3 regions of the Streptomyces sp. NBC_00259 genome follow, and region 1 is predicted to be linked to each of the others. Evidence: riboswitches for the same ligand, from Rfam matches in the RefSeq annotation. Region 1 holds a riboswitch; each other region holds the start of a gene.
What was found. Region 1 has a riboswitch for cobalamin ahead of OG766_RS01695 (energy-coupling factor ABC transporter permease). Riboswitches for the same ligand answer to the same signal wherever they lie in the genome.
Positions count from the first base shown of each region.

Region 2: it holds a riboswitch for cobalamin, as region 1 does, so the genes downstream of both, OG766_RS07725 (cobalamin biosynthesis protein) here and OG766_RS01695 (energy-coupling factor ABC transporter permease) in region 1, are expected to answer to the same signal.
Region 3: it holds a riboswitch for cobalamin, as region 1 does, so the genes downstream of both, OG766_RS28820 ((2Fe-2S) ferredoxin domain-containing protein) here and OG766_RS01695 (energy-coupling factor ABC transporter permease) in region 1, are expected to answer to the same signal.

Region 1 covers NZ_CP108080.1:350,503-360,061, reverse strand. The annotation lists gene OG766_RS01735 (amino acid permease) at 1-879, shown strand, start outside; gene OG766_RS01730 (ABC transporter substrate-binding protein) at 1,048-1,932, shown strand; gene OG766_RS01725 (hypothetical protein) at 1,993-2,436, shown strand; gene OG766_RS01720 (PadR family transcriptional regulator) at 2,476-3,024, opposite strand; gene OG766_RS01715 (NADPH-dependent 2,4-dienoyl-CoA reductase) at 3,054-5,087, opposite strand; gene OG766_RS01710 (energy-coupling factor ABC transporter ATP-binding protein) at 5,186-6,022, opposite strand; gene cbiQ (cobalt ECF transporter T component CbiQ) at 6,019-6,768, opposite strand; gene OG766_RS01700 (energy-coupling factor ABC transporter substrate-binding protein) at 6,775-7,140, opposite strand; gene OG766_RS01695 (energy-coupling factor ABC transporter permease) at 7,137-7,829, opposite strand; cobalamin riboswitch at 7,859-8,078, opposite strand; gene OG766_RS01690 (PTS-dependent dihydroxyacetone kinase phosphotransferase subunit DhaM) at 8,096-8,506, opposite strand; gene dhaL (dihydroxyacetone kinase subunit DhaL) at 8,503-9,099, opposite strand; gene dhaK (dihydroxyacetone kinase subunit DhaK) at 9,123-9,559, opposite strand, start outside.
Region 2 covers NZ_CP108080.1:1,711,919-1,721,477, forward strand. The annotation lists gene OG766_RS07700 (hypothetical protein) at 1-677, opposite strand, end outside; gene OG766_RS07705 (alpha/beta hydrolase) at 892-2,019, opposite strand; gene OG766_RS07710 (class II aldolase/adducin family protein) at 2,081-2,773, opposite strand; gene OG766_RS07715 (inorganic phosphate transporter) at 3,088-4,380, shown strand; gene OG766_RS07720 (hypothetical protein) at 4,393-4,614, shown strand; cobalamin riboswitch at 4,768-4,919, shown strand; gene OG766_RS07725 (cobalamin biosynthesis protein) at 4,951-5,931, shown strand; gene OG766_RS07730 (cobyric acid synthase) at 5,928-7,508, shown strand; gene OG766_RS07735 (putative cobaltochelatase) at 7,547-9,559, shown strand, end outside.
Region 3 covers NZ_CP108080.1:6,421,020-6,430,578, forward strand. The annotation lists gene OG766_RS28805 (SulP family inorganic anion transporter) at 1-1,395, opposite strand, end outside; gene OG766_RS28810 (carbonic anhydrase) at 1,508-2,116, opposite strand; gene OG766_RS28815 (hypothetical protein) at 2,283-2,681, opposite strand; cobalamin riboswitch at 2,872-3,061, shown strand; gene OG766_RS28820 ((2Fe-2S) ferredoxin domain-containing protein) at 3,100-3,465, shown strand; gene OG766_RS28825 (ABC transporter substrate-binding protein) at 3,626-4,615, shown strand; gene OG766_RS28830 (FecCD family ABC transporter permease) at 4,702-5,757, shown strand; gene OG766_RS28835 (ABC transporter ATP-binding protein) at 5,754-6,638, shown strand; gene OG766_RS28840 (pyridoxal-phosphate dependent enzyme) at 6,607-7,626, opposite strand; gene OG766_RS28845 (GHMP family kinase ATP-binding protein) at 7,559-8,578, opposite strand; gene OG766_RS28850 (Rossmann-like domain-containing protein) at 8,671-9,495, opposite strand.

The DNA.
Region 1 (9,559 bases):
GAGTTCGTCAACGACACCGGCTGGGCCAACCCGTTCTACGTGGCGGCCATCGGCCTGCTGCTCGCGCAGTACACGTTCTCCGGGTACGACGCCTCCGCCCATCTGTCCGAGGAGACCTCCAACGCCTCCGTCTCCGCCGCCAAGGGCATCGTCCGCGCCATCTGGGTCTCCTGGATCGCCGGCTTCGTCCTGCTCGCCGGACTGACCTTCGCCATCCAGGACTACGCCGGCACCCAGCAGAGCGCGACCGGAGTGCCACCCGCCCAGATCCTGCTGGACGCGCTCGGCTCCGCGGGTGCCTCGGCGCTGCTCCTCGTCGTGATCGTCGCCCAGCTGTTCTGCGGCAACGCCGAGGTGGCGGCCGCCAGCCGGATGGTGTTCGCCTTCAGCCGCGACAACGCGCTGCCGGGATCCGCCCTGTGGCGCAAGGTCAGCAGCGGCACCCAGACGCCCGTCCCCGCGGTGTGGCTCTCGGTCGGCGTGGCCGCTCTGCTCGCGCTGCCGTCGCTGTACTCGGCGACCGCCTACGGGGCCGTGACCGCCATCAACGTCATCGGCATCACCCCCGCGTACGCGATACCCATCTATCTGCGGCTGCGCGCCGGGGACCGCTTCCAGCCGGGGCCGTGGCACCTCGGTCGCTGGAGCCGGCCGATCGGCTGGATCGCGGTGTCCTGGGTGGCCGTGGTCACGGTGCTGTTCTGTCTGCCGCAGTCCTCGCCGCTCACGGTGAACTCCATGAACTACGCCTCCATCGCCCTGGTCGTCGTCCTCGCCCTGGCCAGCGTGTGGTGGTACGTCGCCCGGCGCTCGTACAGCACGCCGTCCGCGTACGGGAACGACCGCGAGCAGGCGGAGATCGCCGAGGGCATCGTCTGAGCCCGCTCCCCGGCGCGACAGCGGCGGGCCCGGGTACGCGTCGAACGGCGCGTACCCGGGCCCGTTCGTCCCCCCGCTCGCCCCGGTTCGTTCCCCCGTTCGTTCCGTGTGATCCGTGGGCAGGAACACAGGCAGCGAGTCGCAGGCGAGGGGCAGGAGCGCGCGATCATGGAGCGGCAGACGAACTGGCAATTCCTCGACGACCGGGGCCACTTGGCGACGTCCGACCGGCGGCCGGAGAAGGTCGTCACCTACATACAGGCCGGAGCGACCCTCTGGGAGCACGGCATTCGATCCGCCGGACTGTTCGGCTCGAACCACGACGGTGACGGGCCGGACCCCGTCAAGGCCGGATCGCTGCCGCTCGACGGCATCGACTACCTGGGCTCCGGCGCCGCGCTCGACGCCGAAGCGCTGCTCCGTGGCGCGCCCGACCTCGTGGTCGCGGTCACCTACGGCGGCGGGCAGGTGTACGGGATCGACCCCGAGGCCGCGAAGCACGTCGAGGAGCGGGTGCCCCTGGTCGTGCTCGACGTCGGCCAGGGCCAGTCCCTCGCCGACGTCCGGGCACGGTTCGCCGCCCTGGCGCGGGCCCTGGGCGCCGCCCAGGACACCGCGGGCGCCATCGCCCTCGCCCGTGCCGTCAACCGGCTCCGGGCCCTGGCCCGAGGGGCCGCCGTCCGCCGCCCGGCCCTGCTGGCCCTGTCGCCCGCGTCCGCCGACAGCGCCTATCTGGCCAAGCCGCCGTCCTGGCCCGACCTGCGCGAACTCACCGCGTTCGGCCTCGACCTGGTGTCCCCGCAGGGCGGTCCGAGCGCCAACTGGTTCACCGCCGACTGGTCCGGCATCGCGGAACTCTCCGCCGACGTCCTCCTCGTCGACGTACGCGCCAACGCCCACCCTCTCGACGCCCTTCGCGCCAACGCGTCCTGGCAGGCCGCCGCTTCCGGTGCCCACATCGTCCCCTGGAACCCCGAAGCCCCCTGCAGCGACGGCGCCCACGCCCGGTTCTTCGACCAGGTCGCCGACGCCGTGGAGGCGGCCGGCGGCTGACCGGCTCCGGCAGGCAACCCCCGATGCCACGGCGGCGTCCTCCCGGTCGTGATCGAAGACATGGGACCCTCCGCAGGCGACGACCTGGACGAATCGGAGGGAGAGGTCCTGACCGGCCCGCTCTGGCGGCATGCGCTGTGGGTGGTGGGTGTCACCGCCCTCGGAGTCGGGTTCGGCTGGTTCTCCGCGCTGTCCCGGATCGGCCCCGACGAATACGGTCTGCCCGTGATCGCCCCCGGCCCCTTGCTGCCCTATCTGGCCGCATGGACCGTGGTCGGTCTGCTGGCGGCCACCGCGCTGCGGGCGGCCGCCGCCAGGGTGCCGGTCTACGCTCCGGGGGCCGTCGCCTTCGGGCTCACGTGTCTCGGGACGCGAGTGTCGCTGGGCTGGCGGCCCGAAGCGCCGCTGCTGGGGACGTTGGCGGCCGTCGCGCTGACGGCCGCCGGCGCCTGGTGCCTCATCGCCCTGCGCCCGGTGCCCGGCAGGCGGCCCGCGCGTTCCTGAGCCCTCCGGCGACCGGTCGCCGGACCGCGGGGCCCGGCTCTACCGGGGAGTCGTGGGCAGGGCCGCCAGTTCCCGCAGCGCGGCCCTGACCCACTCGATCCAGAACCGCTCCAGATCGATCCCGCCCCGCAGCACCACATGACGGAGCCGGTCCTCGACCGTGTCCCGCTCAGGCGGGAAGTGGCGCTTCTCGATGTCCTCGTACTCGGCCAACTGGCCTTCGTGCAGGGCGAGATGGCGGCGCAGCTCCGCCTCCAGCCCCTCCGTGCCCACGACGGCCGCCGCCCGCATCCGCAGCAGCAGGGCGTCGCGGATCGGCTTCGGGTCCTCGGTCCTGCCCACCCACGCGGTCAGCTCCGCACGGCCCGCGGGCAGGACCTCGTACTCCTTCTTCTGGCCCCGGGCGGGCCGGTCGGAGGGCAGGGCCCGGATGTGCCCCGCCTCCTCCAGTTTCCCCAGCTCCCGGTAGATCTGCTGATGCGTGGCGGACCAGAAGTAGCCGATCGACCTGTCGAAGCGCCGGGTCAGCTCCAGCCCTGACGACGGCTTCTCGAGCAGGGCGGTGAGGATCGCGTGCGGGAGTGACATGACCGCATCCTAGGCAGGGGCGCGGGGCCCTAGATCGCCGCCGCCAGCCGCGTGCCCTGGTCGATGGCGCGCTTGGCGTCGAGTTCCGCCGCCACATCGGCGCCGCCGATCAGATGGACCGTGTGCCCCGCCGCGCTCAGCTCGTCGTACAGGTCACGCCTCGGCTCCTGGCCCGCGCAGAGCACCACCGTGTCCACGGCGAGCGTCGTCGAGGCGCCGTCGACCGTGAGGTGCAGGCCCTCGTCGTCGATCCGGTCGTACGTCGCCCCGGCGACCATCGTGACGCCCCGGTGCCTGAGCTCCGTGCGGTGGATCCAGCCGGTGGTCTTGCCGAGGCCCGCGCCGACCTTGGACGTCTTGCGCTGCAGCAGATGCACCTGACGCGGCGGCTTCGGCCGCTCCGGCGCACGCAGCCCGCCGGGCGTCGCGTAGCCCGTGTCGACGCCCCACTGCCGGAAGTACGTCTCCGGGTCGAGGCTCGCGCCCTCGCCGCCGTCGGTGAGGAACTCCGCGACGTCGAAGCCGATTCCGCCGGCGCCGACGACGGCCACGCGCTCACCGACCTCCGCGCCGTCACGCAGCACATCGAGGTAGCTGACGACGCTCGGGTGGCCGACGCCCTCGATCGCGGGAGTACGGGGGGTGACGCCGGTGGCGACGACGATCTCGTCGTAGCCGGTCAGCAGCCCGGACGTGACGTGGGTCCCCAGCCGCACCTCCACTCCGCGCAGCCGGAGCTGCGTGCGGAAGTAGCGGAGCGTCTCCTCGAACTCCTCCTTGCCCGGCACCCGCTTGGCGATGTTCAGCTGCCCGCCGATCTCCTCGGCGGCGTCGAAGAGCGTCACCTCGTGCCCGCGTTCCGCCGCCGACACCGAGAAGGCGAGACCGGCCGGCCCGGCCCCGACGACGGCCAGGCGCTTCTTCCTCCGGGTGGGGGAGAGGACCAGCTCGGTCTCGTGGCAGGCGCGCGGATTGACCAGGCAGGAGGTGATCTTCCCGCTGAAGGTGTGGTCGAGGCAGGCCTGGTTGCAGCCGATGCACGTGTTGATCGCGTCGGCGCGGTCCTCGCGGGCCTTCGCGACGAACTCCGGGTCGGCGAGGAAGGGCCGTGCCATCGACACCATGTCCGCGCGGCCCTCGGCGAGCAGTTGCTCGGCCACCTCGGGGGTGTTGATCCGGTTGCTGGTGACGAGCGGCACCGAGACCGCCCCCATCAGCTTGCGCGTCACCCAGGTGTACGCCCCTCGCGGCACCGAGGTCGCGATCGTCGGGATGCGCGCCTCGTGCCAGCCGATGCCGGTGTTGATGATCGTCGCGCCGGCCGCCTCGATCTCCTTGGCGAGCGCGACGACCTCGTCGAACGACGAGCCGCCGGGCACCAGGTCGAGCATCGAGAGGCGGTAGATGATGATGAAGTCCTCGCCGAGGCGCTCGCGGGTGCGGCGGACGATCTCGCGCGGGAAGCGGGTCCGGTTCTCGTACGAGCCGCCCCAGCGGTCGTCGCGGCGGTTGGTGGCGCCGGCGATGAACTCGTTGATGAGATAGCCCTCGGAGCCCATGATCTCGACGCCGTCGTAGCCCGCGGACTTCGCCAGCTCCGCGGCCCGTACGTAGTCCTCGACCGTCTGCTCGACCTCCTCGTCGGTGAGGGCGTTCGGCACGAACGGGCTGATCGGCGCCTGGAGCGCGCTGGGCGCGACGAGCTGCGGGTGGTACGCGTACCGGCCGAAGTGCAGGATCTGCATGGCGATCCGGCCGCCCGCCTCGTGCACGGCCGCGGTCACCGTGCGGTGCTGCGCGGCCTCCGCCTCGGTGGTGAGCTTGGCGCCGCCGTCGTACGGCCGTCCCGCGTCGTTGGGGGAGATCCCGCCGGTCACGATCAGGCCGACGCCCCCGCGCGCACGGGCGGCGTAGAAGGCCGCCATGCGCTCGAAGCCGTTCTCCGCCTCTTCCAGGCCGATGTGCATCGATCCCATCAGCACCCGGTTCGGGAGCGTGGTGAACCCGAGGTCGAGCGGGCTCAGCAGATGCGGGTACGGGCCCGGGGTGGGGGTCGGGGTCATCGGGGGTTCCTCCTCGCGCAACGGGCGTCGACCCCCTTTGTAGACGCCGGACCCCTCGTTGTGCAACAAGTTGCACAACGAGGCCGGGGTGAGATGCGCTACGCCGGCACCGCCCAGCGGCCCAGCTCCTCCGCCGTCCGCGGCCCCGGGGCGTCCGCGGCCAGCAGCCCGTGCGCACGCAGCACCTCCGCCGCCGCCATCGCCCACGGCCGCCGCAGCCGCGCCGCGTCCAGCAGCTCCCCGTCGGCCAGCAGCCCGGCGACCGGCCCCGTCCGCAGCCCCGAGGGGGACAGCACGGCGGCGTCGTCGGCCCACCGCAGTGCCAGATCCACGTCGTGCGTGGCCATCACCACGGTCGTACCGCCCTCCCTGAGCCGTCCGAGCACCGCCAGGAGGCGCTCCTGGCCGTGCGGATCGAGCCCCGCGGTCGGCTCGTCCAGGACCAGCACCCGGGGCCGCATCGCCACGGCACCCGCGATCGCCGCCCGCTTGCGCTGCCCGTAGGAGAGGAGATGCGTCGGCCGGTCCTCCAGCGCGGCGATGTCCAGCGCCTCCAGCGCCTCGGCGACCCGCGCCCGTACCTCCTGCTCCGGCAGGCCCAGGTTCATCGGCCCGAACGACACGTCCTGCCCGACCGACGCGGCGAACAGCTGATCGTCCGGGTCCTGCACGACCAGCTGCACGGTCGTCCTGAGCCGGGTCAGCCCCTTGCGGTCGTACGTCACCGGCTCGCCGTCCAGCAGCAGCCGGCCCTCGGCGCACCGCAGCCCGCCGCTGAGCAGCCGCATCAGGGTCGTCTTGCCGCTGCCGTTGCGGCCGAGCAGCGCCAGCGACCGGCCGGCGGCCACGGCGAAGTCGACGCCCCTGAGCACCGGCGGGCCCTCCGCGTACGCGAATCCCGCGCCGGCCAGCTCCACCACGGGCGATGTGTTCACAGGACGGACCTTTCCAGGACGAAGGTGAGGGCGACGATCCCGGCCAGCAGCCCGGCGGTGGCCGCCAGGAAGCGCGCGGACACCGTCGCCTGCGGCACCAGCACGCGCAGCGTCCCGTCGTAACCGCGCCCGGCCAGGCCCGTGTGGAGCCGCTGGGCCCGGTCGAAGGCCCGCACGAAGGCGGTGGCGCCGAGCCCGGCGAGGGAACGCCACGTGGCCGCCCGGGAGGTGTGCCCGAGCCTGGCGGCCTGCGCCTCACGGATCCGGTGGACCCCGTCCAGCAGCAGGAAGCTGATGCGGTACATGACGAGCGCGACATCGACCACCGGCGCCGGAACACCCGCCCGTACCAGTCGTGGCAGGACGTCGGAGACGGGAGTGGTGAACGCGAACAGCAGCACGCCGAGCGAGGCGGCCGACGTCCGCAGCAGCAGTTCGCCCGCGTGCACCGGGCCGCCCGGCGCGAACGCCACGAAGCCGTCCGGGCCGCCGACGGCGAACAGCAGCGGCACCGCACCCGTCACGCAGAAACCCAGCGGAACACGCCACGCCCGCCACAGCTGCCGCGGCGCCACCCCTGCCGGGCCGAGCAGCACCGCGAGCGCGGCGGCGGCGACCAGCACGGCACCCGGCCACGGCGGCAGTGAGATCGCACAGACCGTCAGCCCGAGTCCCAGCGCCGCCTTCTCGCAGGGGTGGCGGCGGCGCCAGCGACTGCTGTGCGCCGCCGCGTCGATCGGCAGCATCGGTGATCAGGCAGCGGGACCGTCGGAGGGGACGGCTGCCCGCGACGCGTCCCCGGGAGCGGCCGCCGCGGCACGGGCCTCGCCCTGACGGCGGCCCTTGCGCAGCCCGAAGTAGTAGGCCAGGACCCCCGCGCCGAGCGCCGCCTGCAGGGCGAACAGCGCCGATTCGACCTCGCCGGACGGGGGCTCGTACAACGGGGAGAACCACGGCTCGTAGTCCGGCGCGATCTCGGTGATCGCCGTCTCCGCCTCGGCGTCCGCGCCGGCGAAGGGCTCCTCCTTGTGGTCGCCCAGTCCCAGCACGAGCGGGAACACGGCCAGCGCGGCCACGATCACCAGCAGCAGCGTGTTGATCTTCGCGTTACGGCTCATCGGACCGCGGCCTCCTTCTTGTTCCCACCCTGGAGCAGCACACCGAGCCGGGTCAGCTCACCCTTGCTCGACTGGACGAGGAGACGCATCACCAGCACGGTGAGCAGGCCCTCGCTGACCGCCAGCGGGATCTGGGTGATCGCGAAGATGCCGCCGAACTTGGCGAGTGCGCCGGCGAAGCCGCTGCCCGGGTCGGGGAACGCCAGCGCCAGTTGCACACTGGTGACGCAGTACGTGGACAGATCCGCGACGAACGCGCCGAAGAACACGCTCACCATCAGCGGCAGTTCGAACCGCCGCAGCAGCCGGTACACCGCGTACCCGGCCCAGGGCCCGACGATCGCCATGGAGAAGGCGTTGGCGCCGAGCGTGGTGAGCCCGCCGTGGGCCAGCAGCAGCGACTGGAACAGCAGGGTGATCGTGCCCAGTACCGCCATGATGGGTGGTCTGAACAGGATGGCGCCGAGTCCCGTACCGGTCGGATGGGAGCAACTCCCGGTCACGGACGGGATCTTCAGCGCGGAAAGGACGAAGGTGAAGGCCCCGGAGGCGCCGAGCAGCAGCGTCGACTCGGGATGGGCCTTGACCTCACGGGTGAGCGCCCGGACGCCGTGGACGACGAAGGGGGCGGACGCGGCGCCCCAGGCGGCCGCGTGCAACGGGGGCAGATACCCCTCGGCTATGTGCATGGTCGGGAGACCCTCTCCAACACCTCGTGGATGGACAACGCGCCTTGGCCGGTCTCCTGGCTGACGGGTCAATCCGCCCGGGCTCCGCCTTCCCGGACGCCGCGGTCTCCCGCGGCGGTCCAGTGGCTTCCTTGCGGATGGAGCCGGACTTCCCGATCACAGTGGCGAGGGCCGCACCGGTACCGCACCGGTTTCCCGTTCACCAAGGCGGTGCGACATTAGTGCTTTGACCAGGTACATCACAAGCCGCGCACGGATGCGCGCCGTCACACCTTGTGGTACGAGTACGCTTCCTCGGCCGCCGCCTCCACTTCGTCCAGAGCGCCGCCCGCCGCCGCGGTGACCACCGCGGCGACCGCGCCCTCGACGAACGGCGCGTCCACGAGCCGGGTCCCCTCCGGCAGTTCGCCGCCCTCGGCCAGCAGCGACTTCACCGTCAGCACGGCGCTGCCGAGATCGGCCAGTACGGCCACGCCCGCGCCCCGGTCGACCTCCCGCGCCGCGGCGGCGATCAGCTCCGAGCTGGTGCCGAGCCCTCCGTCCGGCAGCCCGCCCGCGGGCGCGAGAGGCACCGAAGCGGCGCCCCCGGCGAGGCCCCGCGCGAGTTCGGCGACGGACACGGCGAGCTGAGCGCTGTGCGACACGAGGACGATGCCGACCTGACCCGCCGCACTCACCGCGCCACCTCCTCGAGCGCCGCGATCAGCAGCGCGGAGGACGTCGCCCCCGGGTCCTGGTGCCCGATGCTGCGCTCGCCCAGATAGCTCGCCCTGCCCTTGCGCGCCAGCATCGGCACGGTCGCGAGCGCGCCCTCCTCGGCGGCCGCCCGGGCGGCCGCGAACGACTCGTCCAGCGCCGCGGCCGCCGGCTCCAGCGCGTCCAGCATCGTCTTGTCCCCGGCCTTGGCGCCGCCGAGCTGGGCCACGGCGGCGATCCCGGCCCGCAGGGCTTCGCCGAGCTGCGCCGGGGACACCTCGGGATCGTCGCCCAGGGCCTTGCCGGCCCGCCGCAGCAGCGTCCCGTACAGAGGGCCCGAGGCCCCGCCGACCGTCGAGATCAACTGCCGTCCGGACAGCGTCAGTACGGCGCCCGGGGTGTCCGGCGCGTCCTTCTCCAGAGCGGCCGTCACCGCGGTGAAACCGCGCTGCATGTTGATGCCGTGGTCGGCGTCCCCGATCGCGGAGTCGAGTTCGGTCAGCCGGCCGGCCTCCCGGCCCACGGCGTCGGCGGCGGCCGTCATCCAGCGGCGGAAGAAGTCCGTGTCGAGCACAATGTCTCCTTCGTTTCCCATGGTCAGCGGCCCCAGCGCAGTCCGGGCGTCGACACGGGGGCGTCCCACAGCCGCAGCAGTTCCTCGTCCGCCTCGCACAGCGTCACCGAGCAGCCGGCCATGTCGAGCGAGGTGACGTAGTTCCCGACCAGGGTCCGCGCCACCGGCACGCCGCGCTCGGCCAGCACCCGGTGCACCTCCGCGGTGAACCCGTACAGCTCCAGCAGCGGTGTCGCTCCCATCCCGTTCACCAGCGCCAGCACCGGACTGGACGGCTGCAGGTCCTCCAGGACGGCGTCCACCGCGAAGTCCGCGATCTCCCGCGAGGTCATCATCGGCCGTCGCTCACGGCCCGGCTCGCCATGGATGCCGATCCCCAACTCCAGCTCGCCGGACGGCAGGTCGAACGTGGGCGAGCCCTTGGCCGGCGTCGTGACCGCGCTGAGCGCCACACCGAAGC
Region 2 (9,559 bases), 1.4 Mb from region 1:
GCCGTGGCGTCGGGACCTTCGGTCCCGGTGGCGATGGCGGCCGTGGCGGCGACGGCGGTCGCCGGTTCGGGCTGTGGTCCGTACGGCACTTCGCAGCGCTCCTCACGGAGTTCCGCGACGCGCTGCTGGAGCAGGTCGAGCAGGGCCGGTACGGGTACGGGCCCCGCGGAGAGCTGGAGGAGGGAGAGCACCTGCGGGACGGCCTCCACGACCTCGGCGACGGCGGCGGGGGCCACGTCGGCGGGGGCGGGGTGCACGAGGGACCAGGCGTCGAAGAGGGCGACCCAGCCGCGCAGCACGGCGGTGTCGTCGCGGTCCCAGGCGTTCAGCCGCCAGCCGGGGCGCGCGGTCCCGCCGTGGAGTTCGACGAGTCCGGCGAGGCGGGCGCGGTCCCAGCCCGCGTGGATCTGGCCCGGAGTCAGGTCCAGGGCCGCGGCGGCCCGTTCCCGCTCGGCCGCGCTGCCCTCCGCGTGATGGGCGGCCGCCCAGCGGGCGACACGTACCGCGTCGGCGAGGACCTCGCGCGCCTGGCGGGCCAGTTCCGCGGAGGGCGGGGTGCCCTCGGGCGGGCGCGGAGCAGGTCGGGTGCGCCGGTTCGTCACGGCACGGCGGGCCGTGGCGAGGGGACGTGGGCGGACAAGACGGAGCCTGGAGTCGCGCAGGTTACGGGACGTCACGGGGAGCAGTCTTGCCGCTGTCGGCCCGAAAGCCCAAACGGAATCGGTCAACTCGTGCTGAGAGGCCCTCGCCCGGGAGGCTCCGGAGACCGCACAGGACGCCTCCGGGCCCCGGACCGGGGCCCGATCAAGGGGGCGCCGAGGCCGGACGGGAACGCAGACCAGCGGCCGTTTCGACGGCTGGACCAGGGCCGGACCCGGGCGGAATCAAGGCTTAGATCAGGGGCGTGAGGAAGCGCCGGAGGGCCTCTTCGTAGCGGGCCGGGTCCGCGTTCCACATCGAGGCGTGCGGAGCGTGCGGCACGGTCTGCAGGCTGACCAGGTCGGGGCGGCGGGCGGCCAGCTCCCGGGAGGGGCCCCAGGGGGCGATGGTGTCGTCGGGGCCGTGGAAGACCAGGGCGGGCACGCGCAGGACGGCCGGGTCGGCGGCCGCCCGCAGCCGGTCGCCGTGCAGTCCGGTGCGGCCCTGTGCGGCACGTACGGCGAGGGGCAGCAGGGCGGTCGGCATCCGGCGCGCGGCGGCCAGCGCGCGCAGCGTCGTCTCCCAGTCGAGCACCGGGGAGTCCAGGACGAGCCCCGCGACCCGGTCGCGGAGTGCGGAGTTGGCGGCGGTGTGCAGGGCCATCGAGGCGCCGGTGGACCAGCCGTGCAGGATCACGCGTTCCGCACCGCCACGGACGGCGAAGCGGACGGCCGCGTCGAGGTCGCGCCATTCGGAGTCGCCGAGGTGGCCGAGCCCGTCCGGGGAGGCGGGCGCTCCGGGGTCGCCGCGGTAGGAGACGGCCAGCACGGGCAGCCGCCGCTCGGCCAGGAACGGCATCACGTTCATGGTGTGGTCCCGGGTGGCGCCGAGGCCGTGCACCGCGATGATCCAGGTCGAGCGGGCCCCCGGGACGAACCAGCCGGGCAGGGTGCCGAGTTCGCCGGGGATCTCCACGTCCTCGTAATCGATGCCGAGGGCGCTGCCGGGGGTGCCGGTGTGCACCTGCGGGGTGAGCCGCACCTTGGTGCCGGAGTCGAGGCTGCCGTGCTCGACCCGCTCCAGTCTGCGGACGACGGTGTCGGCGGCGTGCGGCACGTTGTCGAGGACGGGACCGACGACGGCGTGCACGGCGGGCCCGGTGAGGCCGTAGGTGCCGGGGCGGAGCGAGGAGAGGCTGCGGGTGAGGGTGATCCGGCCGGGCCCCGTGGCGTGGACGGTGAGCCGTCCTTCGCCGGGCAGGGGCCGGCCGGTGGGGGCCTTCAGCGCGGCGTCGCTGGCGTAACGGCCGGCCGCGAACGCGGCGGCACCGAGGCCGATGAGGGTGGTGACGGCCGCTGCCGTCGCTGTAGCCGGGCGCACCGTTCCAGTGTGGTGACGTCCTTGCCGGGCTGCCAGTGGACGGGGGCCGGCAGGGGTGATGTCAGCGGGGGCGGCGGGACTGGCCGTATCCGCGGAGCTTGTCGGCCACGTCGCGCAGCTGGGGGCCGGAGAGGAGGGAGGGTTCGCGTCCGGGCAGGGAGCTGGCGGTGAGCCAGAGGCGGCACATCCACTCCAGCTGGGCGGTCCGGTCGTACGCCTGGTCGAGGGAGGCGCCGTAGGTGACGGTTCCGTGGTTCTGGAGCAGGCATCCGGTGCGGTCCTCCAGTGCCCGGAGCATGTTCTCCGCCAGCTCGTCCGTTCCGTAGAGGGCGTACGGGGCGACGCGGACGGGCCCGCCGAGGGCCGCCGCCATGTAGTGGATCAGCGGCAGTTCGGCCACCAGGGTGGAGACGGCGGTGGCGTGCACGGCGTGGGTGTGGACGACGGCGGCGGCGTCCGTGGCGCGATGGACGGCGAGGTGCAGCGGCAGCTCGCTGGTGGGGGTGAGCTCGCCGAGGACCTGCCGTCCGTCGAGGTCGACCCCGACGGCGTCCTCGTCGGCGAGCCGGTCGTAGGGCACTCCGCTGGGGGTGACCAGGACGATGTCGCCGTCGCCGGTGGCGACCCGTACGGAGACATTGCCGGAGGTCCCGACGACGAGGCCGTCCGTGGCGGTTCTGCGGGCGGTGGCCACGAGTTCCGCCCAGGCCCGGGACACCGGTTCCCGTTGCTCTTCGTGCCGCTGCTGTGTCATACGGCGATCGTGTCAGGCCCGGGGGCGGCCGGGGTGACCAGGATCTCTTCCACGGTTCCTCCGCCCGGCCGCGGAGGGTCGTCGTGAGCCGGCGGCGTCGCGGCCGGGGCCGCCCGAAGCCCGGTATACGGCCGATCGAGGAGGGTCCGCACGGGTCTGCCGGGTTTTCGCCGTCTCTCCTCGACGACAAGCGGAGCGGTCGCACTCCACTTGGAGACACCCCAACGCCCGCCCCAGTTCATCTTCCGTTCACCCGGTAACCCTACGTTCACCCAAGCCACTGACGTCCAACTGATTGCCTGGGTATTCGGTCAATGGAGCACATCACCCTGCTGCTCGCGATTGTCGTCGTGACAGCTCTCGTGTTCGATTTCACGAACGGCTTCCACGACACCGCCAACGCCATGGCGACGACCATCTCGACCGGGGCGATGAGACCCAAGGCAGCGGTGGCGATGTCCGCCGTGCTGAACCTGGTCGGCGCGTTCCTGTCCGTCGAGGTCGCCAAGACGATCTCCGGCGGGATCATCAACGAACAGGGCATACGCACGGAAGTGATCTTCGCGGCGCTCGTCGGCGCGATCCTGTGGAACCTCCTGACCTGGCTGCTGGGCCTGCCGTCCAGCTCCTCCCACGCACTGTTCGGCGGCCTCATCGGCGCCGCGGTGATGTCGGCGGGCTTCTCGGCCGTCAACGGCGGCACGATCGTCACCAAGGTCCTGATCCCGGCCGTCGCCGCGCCGCTCGTCGCCGGACTCGCCGCGCTGGTCGCGACGAGGCTGACGTACCGGATCGGCAGCAAGGCCCAGGACCGGGCCACGTCCAAGGGCTACCGCGCCGGCCAGATCGCCTCCGCCGGCCTCGTCTCCCTCGCCCACGGCACCAACGACGCGCAGAAGACCATGGGTGTCATCACCCTGGCCCTGGTCACCGGCGGTGTCCTCGCGCCGGGCTCGAACCCCCCGCTGTGGGTCATCGTCTCCGCCGGTCTCGCGATCGCGCTCGGCACGTACCTGGGCGGCTGGCGCATCATCCGCACCATGGGCAAGGGCCTGACCGACCTCCAGCCGCAGCAGGGCTTCGCCGCCCAGACCAGCGCCGCGACGGTCATCCTGGCCTCCTCGCACCTCGGCTTCTCGCTCTCCACCACCCAGTCCTGCTCGGGTGCCGTGATGGGCGCGGGCCTCGGCCGCAAGGGCGGTGTGGTCCGCTGGTCCACCGCGACCCGGATGTTCGTCGCCTGGGGTCTGACCCTGCCGGCCGCGGGTCTGGTCGGCGCCGGCGCCGAGTTCCTGACCGGCCAGGGCACCTGGGGCATCGCCGCCGTGGCGGTCCTGCTGATCGCGGGCTCCGGGGTCATCTGGTCGCTCTCGCGCCGCAAGCCGGTGGACCACACGAACGTCACGCACGACGAGATCGCCGATGCCGAGCCCGCGGGAGTGGTGACGACCGCCATCGCGGCCGTGACCCCGCCGCCGACCGGTGCCGCCGCCGCGACGACCGCGGCCGAGGGCCTCATGGCCACGATCCCGGCTCCGGCCGCCGAGGCCGCCCCGGCGGCCGCCGCCTCCACGTCCGCAGCTCCGGCGCCCGCCGCCACGGTCTAAGGAAAGAACAGCATGAAGATCGACTGGGCAGCTCTGGGCTCCGTCTTCGGCGTGAGCCTCGTCGTCACCGTCGCCCTCGTGGGCCTGTTCACCCTGGGCGTCGCGGGCCTCTCCAAGCAGGAGGCCGCGGCCGCACAGGGAGGCTCCGCAGGACTCGCCCGCACGGGCGCGTACGCCTGCTTCGCGCTCTGCGCGACGGCGGTGGCCTACGGGATCTATCTGATCGTCGCCTGACGACGCTCACGACACGTCCTCGGTACAGGGGCCGGGCACACCCTCGGGTGGGCCCGGCCCCTGTCGTGTGCGCGCTCCCGCGTGCGCCCCTGCGCGCGGTCCCGTGTGGGCCTCCGCACACTGTCCTGTCGCAGGTCAAGGGCGAGTTGACGGGTGTTCGCGGCCCGTGGTGGACTTCCGGAGCCATTACGGCGGCAGCAGAGGAAGCCGGTGAGAATCCGGCGCGGTCCCGCCACTGTCACGGGTGCGCTCCCCCTCACCGGAGCACCCCGGAGCCAGGAACTCTCTCCCGCCGGTCACGTCGAGCCAGGGCGCGGACCCTGAGTGAGGACGAACATGCCTGCCGAACCGGGGGGCCCGGGCTCGTCATGCCCGGGAATCACGTTCGCGTACGGCGCCGCCGCCGGACTCGCCGGCGACCTGCTCCTCGGTGATCCACGCCGTGGGCATCCGGTCGCCGCGTTCGGCCGGGCGGCCGCCGCGGTCGAACGGATCCTGTGGCGCGACCACCGAGGGTGGGGCGCTCTGCACACGGCGGTGTGCGCCGGTGGCGCGGTCGCCGCCGGCGCGCTGGCCGCCGCTTCCGTACGCCGCTCCCGTACCGCCACGATCGCGCTGACCGCCGCCACCACCTGGGCGGTCGTCGGCGGTACGTCACTGGGCCGTGAGGCCAGGGCGATCGGCGGGGCGCTGACGGCCGGGGACATCGAGCTCGCGAGGGAGCGCCTGCCGCATCTGTGCGGCCGCGATCCCCAGGCGCTGGACGGTCCGGGCATCGCCCGGGCCGTCGTCGAGTCCGTCGCCGAGAACACCTCGGACGCGGTCGTCGGCGCGCTGGTGTGGGGCGCGCTCGGCGGAGTGCCGGGGCTCGCCGGCTTCCGGGCCGTCAACACACTGGACGCGATGGTGGGCCACCGGTCGGCCCGCTACCGGCGCTACGGCTGGGCCTCGGCGCGCCTCGACGACGTCGTGGGCCGGCCGGGGTCCCGGCTCACCGCGGTGCTGGCGACGGTCGCGGGCGGCGATCCGCGCGGTGCCGTACGCGCCTGGCGCGCCGACGCGGCGAAGCACCCGAGCCCCAACGCCGGTCCGGTGGAGGCCTCGTTCGCGGGGTCGCTCGGCGTACGGCTCGGCGGGACACTCTCGTACGGCGGGCGGGTCGAGCACCGGCCCGTGCTCAACGGCGAGGGCCGGGCCGTGGAGGTCGCGGACATCGAACGGGCGGTACGGCTGTCCCGGCGCGTCGGGGTGCTGGCGCTCACGGTGTGCGCGGGCGCGCGCCTCGCCGCCGGAACCATGAGGCGGAGGCGGACATGAGCGGGGGCGGACTGCTGGTCGCCGGCACCACGTCGGACGCGGGCAAGAGCGTCGTCACGGCGGGGATCTGCCGGTGGCTGGTGCGGCAGGGCGTGAAGGTCGCGCCCTTCAAGGGGCAGAACATGTCCCTCAACTCCTTCGTCACCCGCGAGGGGGCGGAGATCGGCCGGGCCCAGGCCATGCAGGCGCAGGCGGCCCGCGTGGAGCCCTCGGCGCTGATGAACCCGGTGCTGCTGAAGCCGGGCAGCGACCGCTCCAGCCAGGTCGTGCTGATGGGCAGGCCGGTGGGCGAGCTGAGCGCGCGCGGCTACCACGGAGGCAGGCAGAAGACCCTGTTCGAGCCGGTCGTGCAGTGTCTGGAGGAGCTGCGGCGCACCTACGACGCCGTGATCTGCGAGGGCGCGGGAAGCCCCGCCGAGATCAATCTGCGCCGCACCGACATCGTGAACATGGGTATCGCGCGGGCCGCGCGCCTGCCCGTACTGGTCGTCGGCGACATCGACCGCGGCGGGGTGTTCGCGCAGTTCTTCGGTACGACGGCGCTGCTGGATGCGGAGGACCAGAAGCTGGTCGCGGGCTATCTGGTCAACAAGTTCCGCGGCGATGTGACCCTCCTGGAGCCCGGCCTGGAGATGCTGCACGGGCTCACCGGGCGACGGACGTTCGGCGTGCTGCCGTACACGCACGGCCTCGGCATCGACGAGGAGGACGGGCTGCGGGTGTCGCTGCGCGGCTCCGTGCGCGAGTCGGTGGTGGCATCGCCGGTCGGCGAGGACGTGCTGAGGGTCGCCGTCTGCGCCGTACCGCTCATGTCCAACTTCACGGACGTGGACGCGCTGGCGGCCGAACCGGGCGTCGTCGTGCGCTTCGTCGACCGCCCCGAGGAGCTGACCGACGCCGACCTGGTGATCGTGCCGGGCACGCGCGGGACCGTGCGCGCCCTGGAGTGGCTGCGTGCGCGCGGTCTCGCGGACGCGCTGGCGCGGCGCGCGGCGGACGGCCGGCCGGTGCTCGGCATCTGCGGCGGCTACCAGCTGCTCGGTGAACACATCGACGACGAGGTCGAGTCGCGTGCGGGTGCCGTGACCGGGCTCGGACTGCTGCCGGTCCGGGTGCGGTTCGCGCGCGAGAAGACCCTCACCCGGCCGTCCGGCCAGGCCCTGGGCCAGCCCGTGGAGGGGTACGAGATCCATCACGGCGTCGCCGAGGTCCTGGGCGGAGAACCGTTCCTCTCCGACGGCCATGGACACGGTCTGGACGGCTGCCGGGCCGGATCGGTCTGGGGCACCCACTGGCACGGCTCCCTGGAGAGCGACGGCTTCCGCCGGGCGTTCCTGCGAGTCGTCGCCGCGGCGGCGGGCCGCCGCTTCGTCCCCGCCCCCGACACCTCCTTCGCCGCCCTGCGCGAGGAACAGCTCGACCGTCTCGGCGACCTCATCGAGGAACACGCCGACACGGACGCGCTGTTGCGCCTGATCGAGGGCGGCGCGCCCTCGGGCCTGCCGTTCATCGCACCGGGGGCGCCCGCCCTCCCCGGTGCCCCCGACGCCGGAACCACCCCTGGAGCCGCACAGTGAGCAACGCACCCCACTATCCGTTCACGGCGATCGTCGGGATGGACGATCTGCGGCTCGGGCTCCTGCTGAACGCGGTCAGCCCGGCCGTCGGCGGCGTGCTCGTGCGCGGCGAGAAGGGCACGGCCAAGTCGACCGCGGTGCGTGCCCTCGCGGCGCTGATGCCGGACGTCGACGTCGTCGCGGGCTGCCGGTTCTCCTGTGCTCCCGGCGCGCCGGACCCCGGGTGCCCGGACGGCCCCCACGAGCCGGCCGCCGGTACGGCACGGCCGGCGCGGATGGTCGAACTGCCCGTCGGCGCCTCGGAGGACCGGCTCGTCGGCGCACTCGACATCGAGCGGGCGCTCGCGGACGGGGTGAAGTCGTTCGAGCCGGGTCTGCTCGCGGACGCCCACCGTGGGGTGCTGTACGTCGACGAGGTCAACCTCCTCCACGACCACCTGGTGGACCTGCTGCTGGACGCCGCCGCGATGGGCGCCTCGTACGTGGAGCGCGAGGGTGTGTCCGTACGGCATGCCGCGCGTTTCCTGCTCGTCGGCACGATGAACCCTGAGGAGGGCGAGCTGCGGCCGCAGTTGCTCGACCGGTTCGGGCTGACCGTCGAGGTCGCCGCCTCGCGGGAGCCGGAGCAGCGGGTGGAGGTCGTGCGGCGCAGGCTCGCCTACGACGACGACCCGGCGGCCTTCGCGGCCCGCTGGGCGGACGAGGAGACAGCGCTGCGCGAGCGGATCGTGACCGCGCGGTCGCTGCTGCCGCGGGTGGAGCTCGGCGACGCGGCGCTGCGTCAGATCGCGGCGACCTGCGCGGCGTTCGAGGTGGACGGCATGCGGGCCGACATCGTCATGGCGCGGACGGCGACGGCGCTGGCCGCATGGGCGGGGCGTACGGACGTGGCCGAGGAGGACGTACGCCGGGCCGCGCTCCTCGCACTGCCCCACCGGCGCCGGCGCAACCCCTTCGACGCGCCCGGGCTCGACGAGGACAAACTCGACGAGACCCTGGAGCAGTTCGGCGGGAACGACCAGCAGGACCCCGAGCCCGATCCGGACCCGGACGGGGGGCCGGACGGCCCCGACGGCGGTCCCGACGGCGGAGGCGGCATCCCGCCGCAGGGCCAGGGGCCGGATTCCGGCCCGCCCGAGCGGCGGGAGAACGAGCCGGCCGAGGCCCCGGCGGGAGGACCGGGCGCGGGCGAGCAGGCCGCCGTACGGGCCGCCGAGCCGTTCCGTACGAAGATGCTCAGCGTGCCGGGGCTCGGCGAAGGGGCCGCGGGGCGGCGCTCCCGCGCCCGTACCGAGCACGGCAGGACCACCGGCGCGCGCCGGCCCCGGGGAGCGCTCACCAAGCTGCATCTGGCGGCGACCGTGCAGGCAGCGGCGCCGCACCAGCGGGCGCGGGGCCGTTCGGGTCCCGGCCTCGTGGTCCGCCGGGACGATCTGCGGCAGGCCGCCCGCGAGGGCCGTGAGGGCAATCTCGTGCTGTTCGTCGTGGACGCCTCCGGCTCCATGGCGGCCCGCCGGCGCATGAGTTCCGTGAAGGGCGCGGTGCTCTCGCTGCTGCTGGACGCGTACCAGCGCCGCGACAAGGTCGGTCTGGTCACCTTCCGCGGCACCGGCGCGGACGTGGCGCTGCCGCCGACGTCCTCCGTGGACGCGGCCGCCGCGCGCCTGGAGGAACTGCCGACGGGCGGGCGGACCCCGCTGGCCGCCGGACTGCTCAAGGCGCACGACGTACTGCGCGTGGAGCGGCTGCGCGATCCTTCGCGCCGGGCGCTGCTGGTGGTGGTCACCGACGGCCGCGCGACCGGCGCACGGGGCGCCGACGCCGTGGCGCTCGCGTCGCGCGCCGCGCGGCTGCACGCGGCAGAGGGCACCGCGGCAGTGGTCGTGGACTGCGAGACGGGGCCGGTACGGCTCGGCCTCGCCGGGAATCTCGCCCGTGAACTCGGCGGCACCGCCGTCACCCTGGACGACCTGCGGGCCGAGAGCATCGCCGGGCTCGTCAGGGACGTACAGGCGGCGAGCACGCCGGGCAACAGCACCGTACGCAACAGG
Region 3 (9,559 bases), 6.1 Mb from region 1:
CGTCATACAGGCGTGGTCCAGGTGGCGTACCCCCGACAGATCGAGCTCGACCTGACGCTGCGGCAGCGCCTCCAGGGTGTCCAGGATGCGCGGCAGCCGCAGGAAGGTGGCATTGCCGGTGAGCCGCACCCGCACCGCGCCCATACCGCTGTCCGAGACGGAGATATGGACATGGGACATCGCCCAGGCGGTCTTGACGACGGCGAGCAGCACACCGATCAGCACGCCCTCGAACATGGTGGTCGTCACGATCGCCCCCGCGGTGACGACCAGGACGACGGCCTCACCCCGGTGGTCGCGCCACAGCGGCGCGAGCTCCTTGAGCGGGATCAGCTTCCAGCCCGCGTGGATGAGGACGCCGGCGAGTGCCGCGGTCGGTACGTAGGACAGCGCCTGCGGCAGGAACGCCGCGAACAGGAGCAGCCAGACGCCGTGCATCACCCGTGACAGCTTCGTCTTGGCGCCCGCCTGGACGTTGGTGGCGCTGCGGACGATGACCGCGGTCATCGGCAGCGCGCCGAGGGCGCCGCAGACGGTGTTGCCCGCGCCCTGCGCCATCAGCTCCTTGTCGTAGTCGGTACGCCGGCCCGTGTGCAGACGGTCGACCGCGCTCGCGCTGAACAGGCTCTCCGCCGAGGCGATCAGGGCGAACGCGATCACGGTGGCCGCGAACCCGACGTTCGCCAGGCGCCCGGCGTCGGCCAGGCCCGGCGGCTGGATCGCCTGGAGCAGCCCGGTGACCTCGACCCGGTGGATCGGCAGGTCGAACACCACGGTCAGGGCGGTCGCCGCGCCCACCGCGACCAGTTGTCCCGGTACGACCCGCATCCTGGCCGGCATACGCGGCCACATGGCGATCAGACGTGCCGTTCCGATGCCCACGGCGAGCGCCAGCAGCGCCGTCTGCGAGGTGACGGTCCGGACGACGAGTTCCGGCAGACCCGCGAGATCGGCGAGGCCGCCGCCCGGCGCCGTGGCGTCGGCCATGGCGTAGAGCTGACCGGCGATCAGGACCAGGCCGATGCCCGCCAGCATGCCCTGGACGACGGCCACGGAGATCGCGCGGAACCAGCGCCCCAGCCTGAGCGCGCCGAGCACGAGCTGCAGCAGCCCGGCGCCCAGCACGATCACGCCGAGGGCGGACAGCCCGTACTCGTGGACCGCCGTGTAGACGAGGACGGTCAGCCCGGCGGCGGGGCCGCTGACCTGGAGACTGCTGCCGGGCAGCAGTCCGGTGACGATACCGCCGACGATGCCGGTGATCAGGCCCAGTTCGGCCGGTACACCGGAGGCGACGGCCACGCCCACGCACAGCGGCAGGGCGACGAGGAAGACGACGAGCGAAGCGGTCAGATCGGCCCGGACGTGGCGCCCGAGCGAAAAGGTCAGGGGCATCTTGGGCATGGCGTTCTCTCGGGGTGAGGAAGGAACGTCGTGGGCGTCCGGGGCGGCGCGGTGTCCGCTGTGGTGGGATTCCCCCCGTCCGGTGCCGGGAGGCCGGCCCGGATCACAGGGGCCGGAAGACGCGGCCGCCGGGCTCGCAGGCCAGGACCTCGCCGGACTCGACCGTGTAGAACCAGGCGTGCAGCCGCAGCCGCCCCGAAGCCAGCCGCCCGGCGACACACGGGTAGGTCCTCAGATGCTCCAGCTGGGTCAGCACATGCCGCTGGGCCGCGGCGACCGGGTCGTCCTCCGGTGGCGCCGCCGGCCCCGGCCCGTCGTGGCCGCCGCGGTGCCCGGCCCGGGTCAGCCAGCGCCGTACCAGCGGCATGCTCCGTACGGTCTGCTCCCGCAGCAGGCCCTGGACGGCGCCGCAGTGGGAGTGACCGCAGACGACGATGTCCGGGACGTCGAGGGCCTCCACGGCGAACTCCAGGCTGCCGGCCACACCGCAGGCCGTGTGCGGCTGCCAGGAGGGAACGATGTTCCCGGCGGTGCGTACCTCGAAGATGTCGCCGGGTGCGGCGCCGGTGAACAGTGAGGGAATCACCCGGGAGTCGGAGCAGGTGATGAACAGCGCCTGGGGCCGCTGGCCCCGCGCCAGCGCGGCGTAGGTGTCCTCTTGCCCCGCGATCCGTGCGGGGAAGTGCCGGGCGTGCTCGATGAGCGACTGCATGGTCGTACCTCGGTCTCTTCGATACGGAAGGGTGTGCGTGCTCGAAGAGGGGCGCACCGCGACGGCCCTGGCGGCGCGTGACAGGCCGCGCGGCGGGCACCGGAGGGTGCCCGGGCACGTCGTCAGGCGGCCGGGGAAGGGCCCGCGTCGGCGGTGCGCCTGCCGATCAGCAGCGGAACGCCTGCAGGTTGCTCAGGCTCGGCGTCGCCGCCGCGCCCGGGTTCCGGGTGTGCCTCGCGGTACTCGCGCAGGGGGCGCCCGGTGGGCTCGCCGTCTCGTCCGGCGCGCTGTTGGCGCCGTTGCCGGGGGCGGCGGGCGCGTGGGCGCCGAGCTGAGAGACACGGGAGAGATGGGTCAGCGGGTCGTACGACTCGTCGTGGTGGTGCGCCGCGCCGTGGGCGCTGATCACCACCACCGTCGTGTGCGGGTTCCTGCTCTCCGCGGCGACGACGGCCGAATCGGCCCGGGGGGCTCCGGGGGCTGCCGGGGTGGCGCAGACCGGTGTCAGGACATGCAGCAGGACCGCACAGATCAGCAGAATGCCCGCTGACACACGTGAGATCACTGCCGGACTCCTTGACGTCATTGCTGCGCAGGGATGAACGTTACCGTCCCTTGTGTTCCGGTTGCGGTTGATTTTCCCGCTGAATGCGCTTTATGCAGTGCTGTCAGCCTGGGCCAGGACTCGATCGGCTGCCACCGGTGGTCGGCCGTTCGCGCTACGGGTAGGGAGCGGGCCCGGGCGTATGACATGACGTTCGTTTCTGCGATGATGTCCCGCGAAAAGGCGACGGCGGAACGAGGAAGCCGGTGTGAATCCGGCGCGGTCCCGCCACTGTGATCGGCGAGCGGATCCCGAACAGACCACTGCCCGGATGCGGGTGGGAAGGCCGGGACGAGCGGTGACCCGAGAGCCAGGAGACTCACGCGGTCGCCTCCTCACGTGACTGGGGCGGATTTCCCCAGAGGGGAGGCTTGTCGTGATGCCCGAGGTGCCATCGCCGCGCGGTCCGGTGCCGTGCCGCGTCGTCGTGTGCCGTGACTGCTGCTGCGGCAGTCCCAAGGTGACCGGTGTCGACCACGCGGAGCAGACCGCGCGTCTCGCCCTGGACGCCCCGGTGCGGATCTCCGACTGTCTCGACGTCTGCGACCAGGCGAACGTGATCGTCGTGCAGCCGTCGGCAGAGGGGCGCGCCGCAGGCGGCCGGGCCGTCTGGTTCGGCCTCGTCAACGACTCCCTCGCGACCGAGGACGTCGCGGCCTGGGTACGGGCGGGCGGCCCCGGTGTCGCCGCGCTGCCGGAGATTCTCGGCCTCTACGCCTTCACCCCGCCACGGCGCGTGCGCTGACGGTCGTCGGCGCCGCCCGCACGCTGCCCGACGCTCCCTTCGTGCTCGCCCCCTTCGTGTTCGGCCCCTGCGTGATCGCGACCTGGGATCGCGACCTCCTGTTCACGACCTTTTGATCACCACTCTCCTGAACAACTCCCCGCGGTGAGAGGACCACCACATGATGGGCAAACGCCCGCTGTCCCTGCTGTCCGCCATGGCCCTGGCGCTGCTGGTCGCCGGTTGCGGCGGCGGCAGCGCCGCCCGTGACGACGCCGCGCCGGCCGGCCCCGCCGAGGGCTTCCCGGTCACCGTCGACAACTGCGGGGTGAAGACGACGTATCAGCGTCCTCCGCAGCGCGCCGTGTCGCTGAACCAGCACGCCACCGAGGTCATGCTGGCGCTCGGGCTGGAGGAGTCGATGGTGGGCACCGCCTACCTCGACGACCGGATCCTCCCCGCGTACCAGGACGCCTATCGCGGGCTCAAGGTGCTCGCGAAGGAGTACCCCTCGTTCGAGGTGCTGCTGTCCGCCGAACCCGACTTCGCCTACGGCGGTTTCGCCAGCACCTTCGACGAGAAGGAGGGGCGCAGCCGCGCCGCGCTCTCCAAGGCGGGCATCAACTCCTATCTGAACGTCGAGGAGTGCCCCTCCGGGCCGGTGACGATGGCGCACATGGACCAGGAGCTCCGCACCGTCGCGAAGATCTTCGGCGTGACGGACCGGGCCGAGCGGGAACTGGACCGGCTGCACGGCACGCTCGACACCGTCGAGCGCGAGCTGGCCGGCGTCACTCCCACAAAGCTCTTCGTGTACGACAGTGGCGACAAGACGGCCTTCACCGCGGGCGGCGCGGGCGTCGGCAACGAGATGATCAAGCGGGCCGGCGGGGCGAACCTCTTCGCCGACCTGGACAAGGCGTTCGGTGACGTGTCCTTCGAGCAGGTGGCCGAGCGCGCCCCCGAGGTCATCGTCATCTACGACTACGGGGACCAGTCGGTCGAGGACAAGAAGAAGTTCCTGCTGGCGAACCCGGCGCTGAAGGACGTGCCCGCGATCAGGAACAAGCGGTTCGCGGTGCTGCCGCTGTCGTCCACCGTGCTGGGTGTCCGGGTGCCCTCGGGCGTCGAGTCCCTGGCCCGCCAGCTCCACGCGGAACGTTTCAGGTGACCGGCACGACGGAATCGACGGAATCGACCGAGGCGACGGGGGCGACCGGCACGACCGGCACGACCGACGCGACGGGGCCGGCCGGCGTGAGCCGGGCGGAGCGTACGGCCGCCGCCCGGCGCCCCGGCGTTCCCTACCCGCTCGTGCTCGCCCTGCTGGCCGCCCTGGTCGTGATCGCGGCGACCGCCGGGATCGCGGCCGGCTCCATCAGCGTCCCGGCCGAGCAGGTCTGGGGCATCCTGCTGCACCGGGTGCATCCGGGCCTGGCCGACCCGACCTGGACCCCGGTCCGGGAGACGATCGTCATCGACGTCCGGCTGCCGCGCGTACTGCTGTCCGGCGTCGTCGGGGCGGGCCTGGCGGTGGCCGGAATGGCGCTGCAGGCGCTCGTCCGCAACCCCCTCGCGGACCCCATGCTGCTCGGGGTGTCGTCGGGCGCCTCGGTCGGGGCGGTGCTCGTCGTCGTCTTCAACGTCGGCCTGTTCGGCGTGTTCTCACTGCCCGTCGCGGCGTTCCTCGGGGCGCTCATCGCCCTGGTCGCCGTCTACTTCCTGGCCCGGTCGGGCGGACGGATGACCACGGTGCGGCTGGTGCTGGCGGGAGTGGCGACGGCCGAGGTGCTCTCCGCGCTGGCGAGCTTCCTGATCGTCACCTCCGACGACCCGCACAAGACCCAGGCGGCACTGCGCTGGATGCTCGGCGGGCTGGCCGGCACGACCTGGACGGTGGTGTGGATCCCCGTCTGCGCGGTCCTGCTCGGCACGGCGGTCCTGCTCGGCGTCTGCCGTCCGCTCAACCTGCTGCTCGCGGGGGAGGAGGCCGCCGTCGCCCTCGGCCTGGACGTACACCGTTTCCGTGCCGCGCTGTTCATCCTGGTCGCCCTCATGATCGGCACGATCGTCGCGGTCAGCGGGCAGATCGGCTTCGTCGGTCTGATCATGCCGCACGTGGTACGGCTGTTCGTCGGTGCCGACCACCGCCGTGCGCTGCCCGCCGCCGCGCTGCTCGGCGCGGCCTTCCTCATCGCCGCGGACCTGGCCGCGCGCACCCTCATGAGCCCCGAGGAGATCCCCGTGGGCATCCTCACCGCCCTCGTCGGCGGTCCCTTCTTCCTGTGGCTGATGCGACGGAGGTCCTCATGACGGACATGGCCACGGACTCGGCCACGGACGCGGGCAGGGGCAGGGGCAGGGGCAGGGGTTCGGACGCGGGCAGGAGCACGACCGCGGCGGCGCCCGGCACGCTGGCCCTGGAGGGCGTGTCGGTCGTCGTCGACGGCACGGTGCTCGTGGACGAGGTGTCCCTGCGGGCGGCGCCCGGCGAGGTGGTCGCGCTCGCCGGGCCCAACGGCGCAGGGAAGTCCACCCTGTTGCGTACGGTGTACCGGGCGCTGCGCCCCACGTCGGGGCGGGTCCTGCTGGACGGCGAGGACGTCCGGCGGATGTCCGGCAAGTCCCTGGCACGCCGGCTCGCGGCCGTCCTTCAGGAGTCCGCCGGGGACTTCGACCTCACGGTGTACGACGTGGTGGCCATGGGCCGCACCCCGCACAAGCGGGCCTTCGAAGGGGACAGCGCCGACGACCGGGCCGTCATCATGGACGCGCTCGCCGAACTCGACGCCGCCGGCCTGGCGTACGCCCCCTTCGGCCGGCTGTCCGGCGGCGAGAAGCAGCGCGTGCTGATCGCCCGCGCGCTCGCCCAGCGCGCGGGGACGATGGTGCTGGACGAGCCGACCAACCACCTGGATCTGCGTCATCAGCTCGACACGCTGCGCCTCGTCCGCCGGCTCGGCGTCACCGCCGTCGTCGCCTTGCACGACCTCAACCTGGCCGCCGCGTTCTGCGACCGGATCTGTGTGATGGCCGGCGGCCGTGTGGTGGCCACCGGGGCACCCGGCGAGGTCCTCACTCCCGCGCTCCTGTCCGAGGTCTACGGCGTCGACGCCGAGGTGGCGGAACACCCCCGCACCGGCGTCCCGCACATCACCCTGCTCACCGGCCCGCCGGGTGCGGGGGGCCCGTGACGGCACCACGGACGCCACCGGCCACCGACCTCGCCGACTCCACCGATGCCACCGACTCCGCCGATGCCACCGCGGAGGCGGGTGCCGGAGCACGGTCCCAGCTCATCCGGCACCAGGGCAGGGCGAGTTCGGCCGGTGCGCTCACCGTGCGCGGCGCGAGGTCCTCGACACGGGCGGCCTCCCGGTGCCGGGCGAAGACGGTGTCCACGTAGCGGTGGCCGGTGTCCGCGGCGAGGAACACGACGGTGCGCGCGGGGTCGTGCTCGCGCTCCCAGCGGGCGGCGAGATAGCCCGCCCCGGTGGACAGCCCCGCGAACACCGCGTGCCGGCGGAGCAGGTCGACGCTGCCCGCGAGCGCCGCCTCGAACGCGAGCCAGTGGACGGTGTCGTACAGCCCGTGGTCGACATTGGCGAACGGGATGGAGCTGCCGATCCCGGCGATGATGATGTCCGGGTCGGCGACGTGTTCGCTGCCGAACGTCACACTGCCGTACGGCTGTACGCCGACGAGTTCCACGCCGTGCCCGTCCTCCCGCAGCCGGCGGGCGAGCGCACCGGTCGAGGCCCCCGAACCGACCCCGCCGACGACGGTGAGAGGGACGTCCCCGGTCTCCTGCCGGACGCGCTCGGCGACGTCCCGGTAGCCCAGGTAATGGATGTCGTCGTGGTACTGGCGCATCCAGTGGTAGTCGGGGTGCTCCGTCAGGATCTCCTGGATGCGGGCGACGCGCCGCTTCTGATCGAGTTTCAGGTCGCTGCACGGCTCCATCTGCTCGAGCGTCGCGCCGAGCACCGCGAGCTGGGTGCGCAGGGTGTGGTCGACCGTCGTCGAGCCGACGATGTGGCAGCGCATTCCGTGGCGGTGGCAGGCCAGGGCGAGGGCGTAGGCGTAGATACCGCTGGAACTGTCCAGCAGCGTGTCACCCGGCCGTACCGCTCCGGTGTCGAGCAGATGGCGGACGGCCGCCGAGGCCGAGACGACCTTCATGGTCTCGAAGCGCAGACACACGAGCCGGTCGTCCAGACGTATCAGGTCCGGCCTGCCGATCGATTCCGCGATGTGCTGGTCCATTCATGAACTCCTCGGTCGGGGTGTACGTCGTGAAGGTCCGGGTGGCGGGGATGCCTTCGCGCTCCAGGTCGTGGCGGCAGCGCTCCACCCGGTGCGGGAGCCCGGGGGCCGCCGGGTCGAAGAGCAGTCCGGCCACGGTGCCGCTGTGGGCGATCTGGACGCCCACGGCGCCGGTGTGCCCGGCGATCGCGACGAGGGCGTCGAACTCCGGGTGCCGCAGCAGGCGCTGGGCGCGCCGGGCGCTCTCCGTGCCGACCCGGCCGAGAAGCCCCGGGTCCGCGGTGGCGACGGCCCGGCGCAGCAGCGCCCGCAGACGTTCGTAGGCGCGTACGTCCTCGTCGTCGTGGACCGGGGCGGGCAGGGACAGGGTGTCCACCGGCCCGCCGCCGCCGAGGGTGCAGCCCACGACGACGACCGGCGGCAGGGCGTCGCCGAGGACCTCCAGGACACGTCCTTCCCGCTGCGCGAACAGCACGGGACGGGCGCCGAGCATGAGCGGGTCGGACGCCAGCTCCGCCCGTACCGACAGCCGGGCGACCGTCCCCGGCGGCAGCCGCAGACCGTAGGCGTCGGCGACCGCGCGTACGGCCGCGATGACATCGCTGGTGGAGGAGCCCATCCCGAGCCCCACCGGGATGTCGCCGGTGAGCCGCAACTCCCCGCCGCACAAAGGCTCGCGGCACCGTCGGGCACACTCGTCGACGGCCAGGGCGACGGCGCGCAGCGCCTTCGTACGGTCGTGCGGGGTGACGGTGAACGCGCCGGGCGGGGCCTCGGGCCGTCGCACGAACCGGGCCCGTGTGCCCGGCCCGTTCATCGGCAGGGTGACCAGCCCGGCGCAGCGCCGCCCGCGGTCGTCGAGGAACACGCCCTGCAGGATCTCCCCGTGGTGGCAGCAGGCGTGCCCGGTGCCGACCCCGGCGGTGCCCGTGTCGGCCCTCGCCCGGCGGGTTCGCGCCGTCACGAGCCGCTCGCGGTGTGGCGACGGTAGCGGTAGAGGACGGTCTCCTCGGCGCTGAACTGCGAGAACGGGAAGGGCTCCGCGGACAGTGCGGTCACTCCCGCCCCGAGGAAGGCTCTGGCCACCGCGCTGCCGCTCTGTGCGTACACGACCAGCGGCACGCCGCGCTCGCGGCAGTGGGCCACGATCGTGTCGAACGAGCCGTTGCTCAGCGTCATTCCGGTCGCCACGACGGCGTCGGCGGCGTCCAGCACCGTGTGCATGTCGTCGGTGACCGGCTCGCCCCACTGCGTCGTCCGCAGATTCAAGTCGCACGGCAGGGGTGTGCCGCCGCGCTCCCTGATCGCCGCGAGCAGCGGGTTGACGACGCCGATGAGGGCCACCCGCGCGCCGTCCTCGATGTCGAGCAGCCCGGCGATCGCGGTGTCCCGGGCCCTCGCCCGGACCTCCGGGGGACCGGCCGGCAGGGTGACCGGTTCGGCCCGCGAGGACCGGGCGGCCTCCCGGTGCGGCAGTGTCTCGGCGAGATACGCGTCCAGGGCGGCCATCCGCAGCGGGCGGGGCCCGTCGCGCAGCAGGACGTCGAGTGTGGTGCCGGAGGCGTCGCGGCAGATCGCCGGGTCGATCTCACCGGCCTCGAAGGCACAGCCGCCGAAGGAGCCGCCGAGGCGCACCAGGACGTACTGGTTGAGGTAGGTGACCTGGCCGCCGGCCAGCCGGGTGCCGTGGTGGATCCAGAAGACGCTCGTGGCGGTCAGTGTGGAGGGGCAGGGGCCGTGCTCTCCGGCCAGGACGGCGCCGAGCAGCTCGTCCACGGTCGTCACGGCGGGGCCGCGGTCGGTTGTGTCCACGGGTACTCCTTCTCTCGGAAGTCTTGAAGCGGGTGCG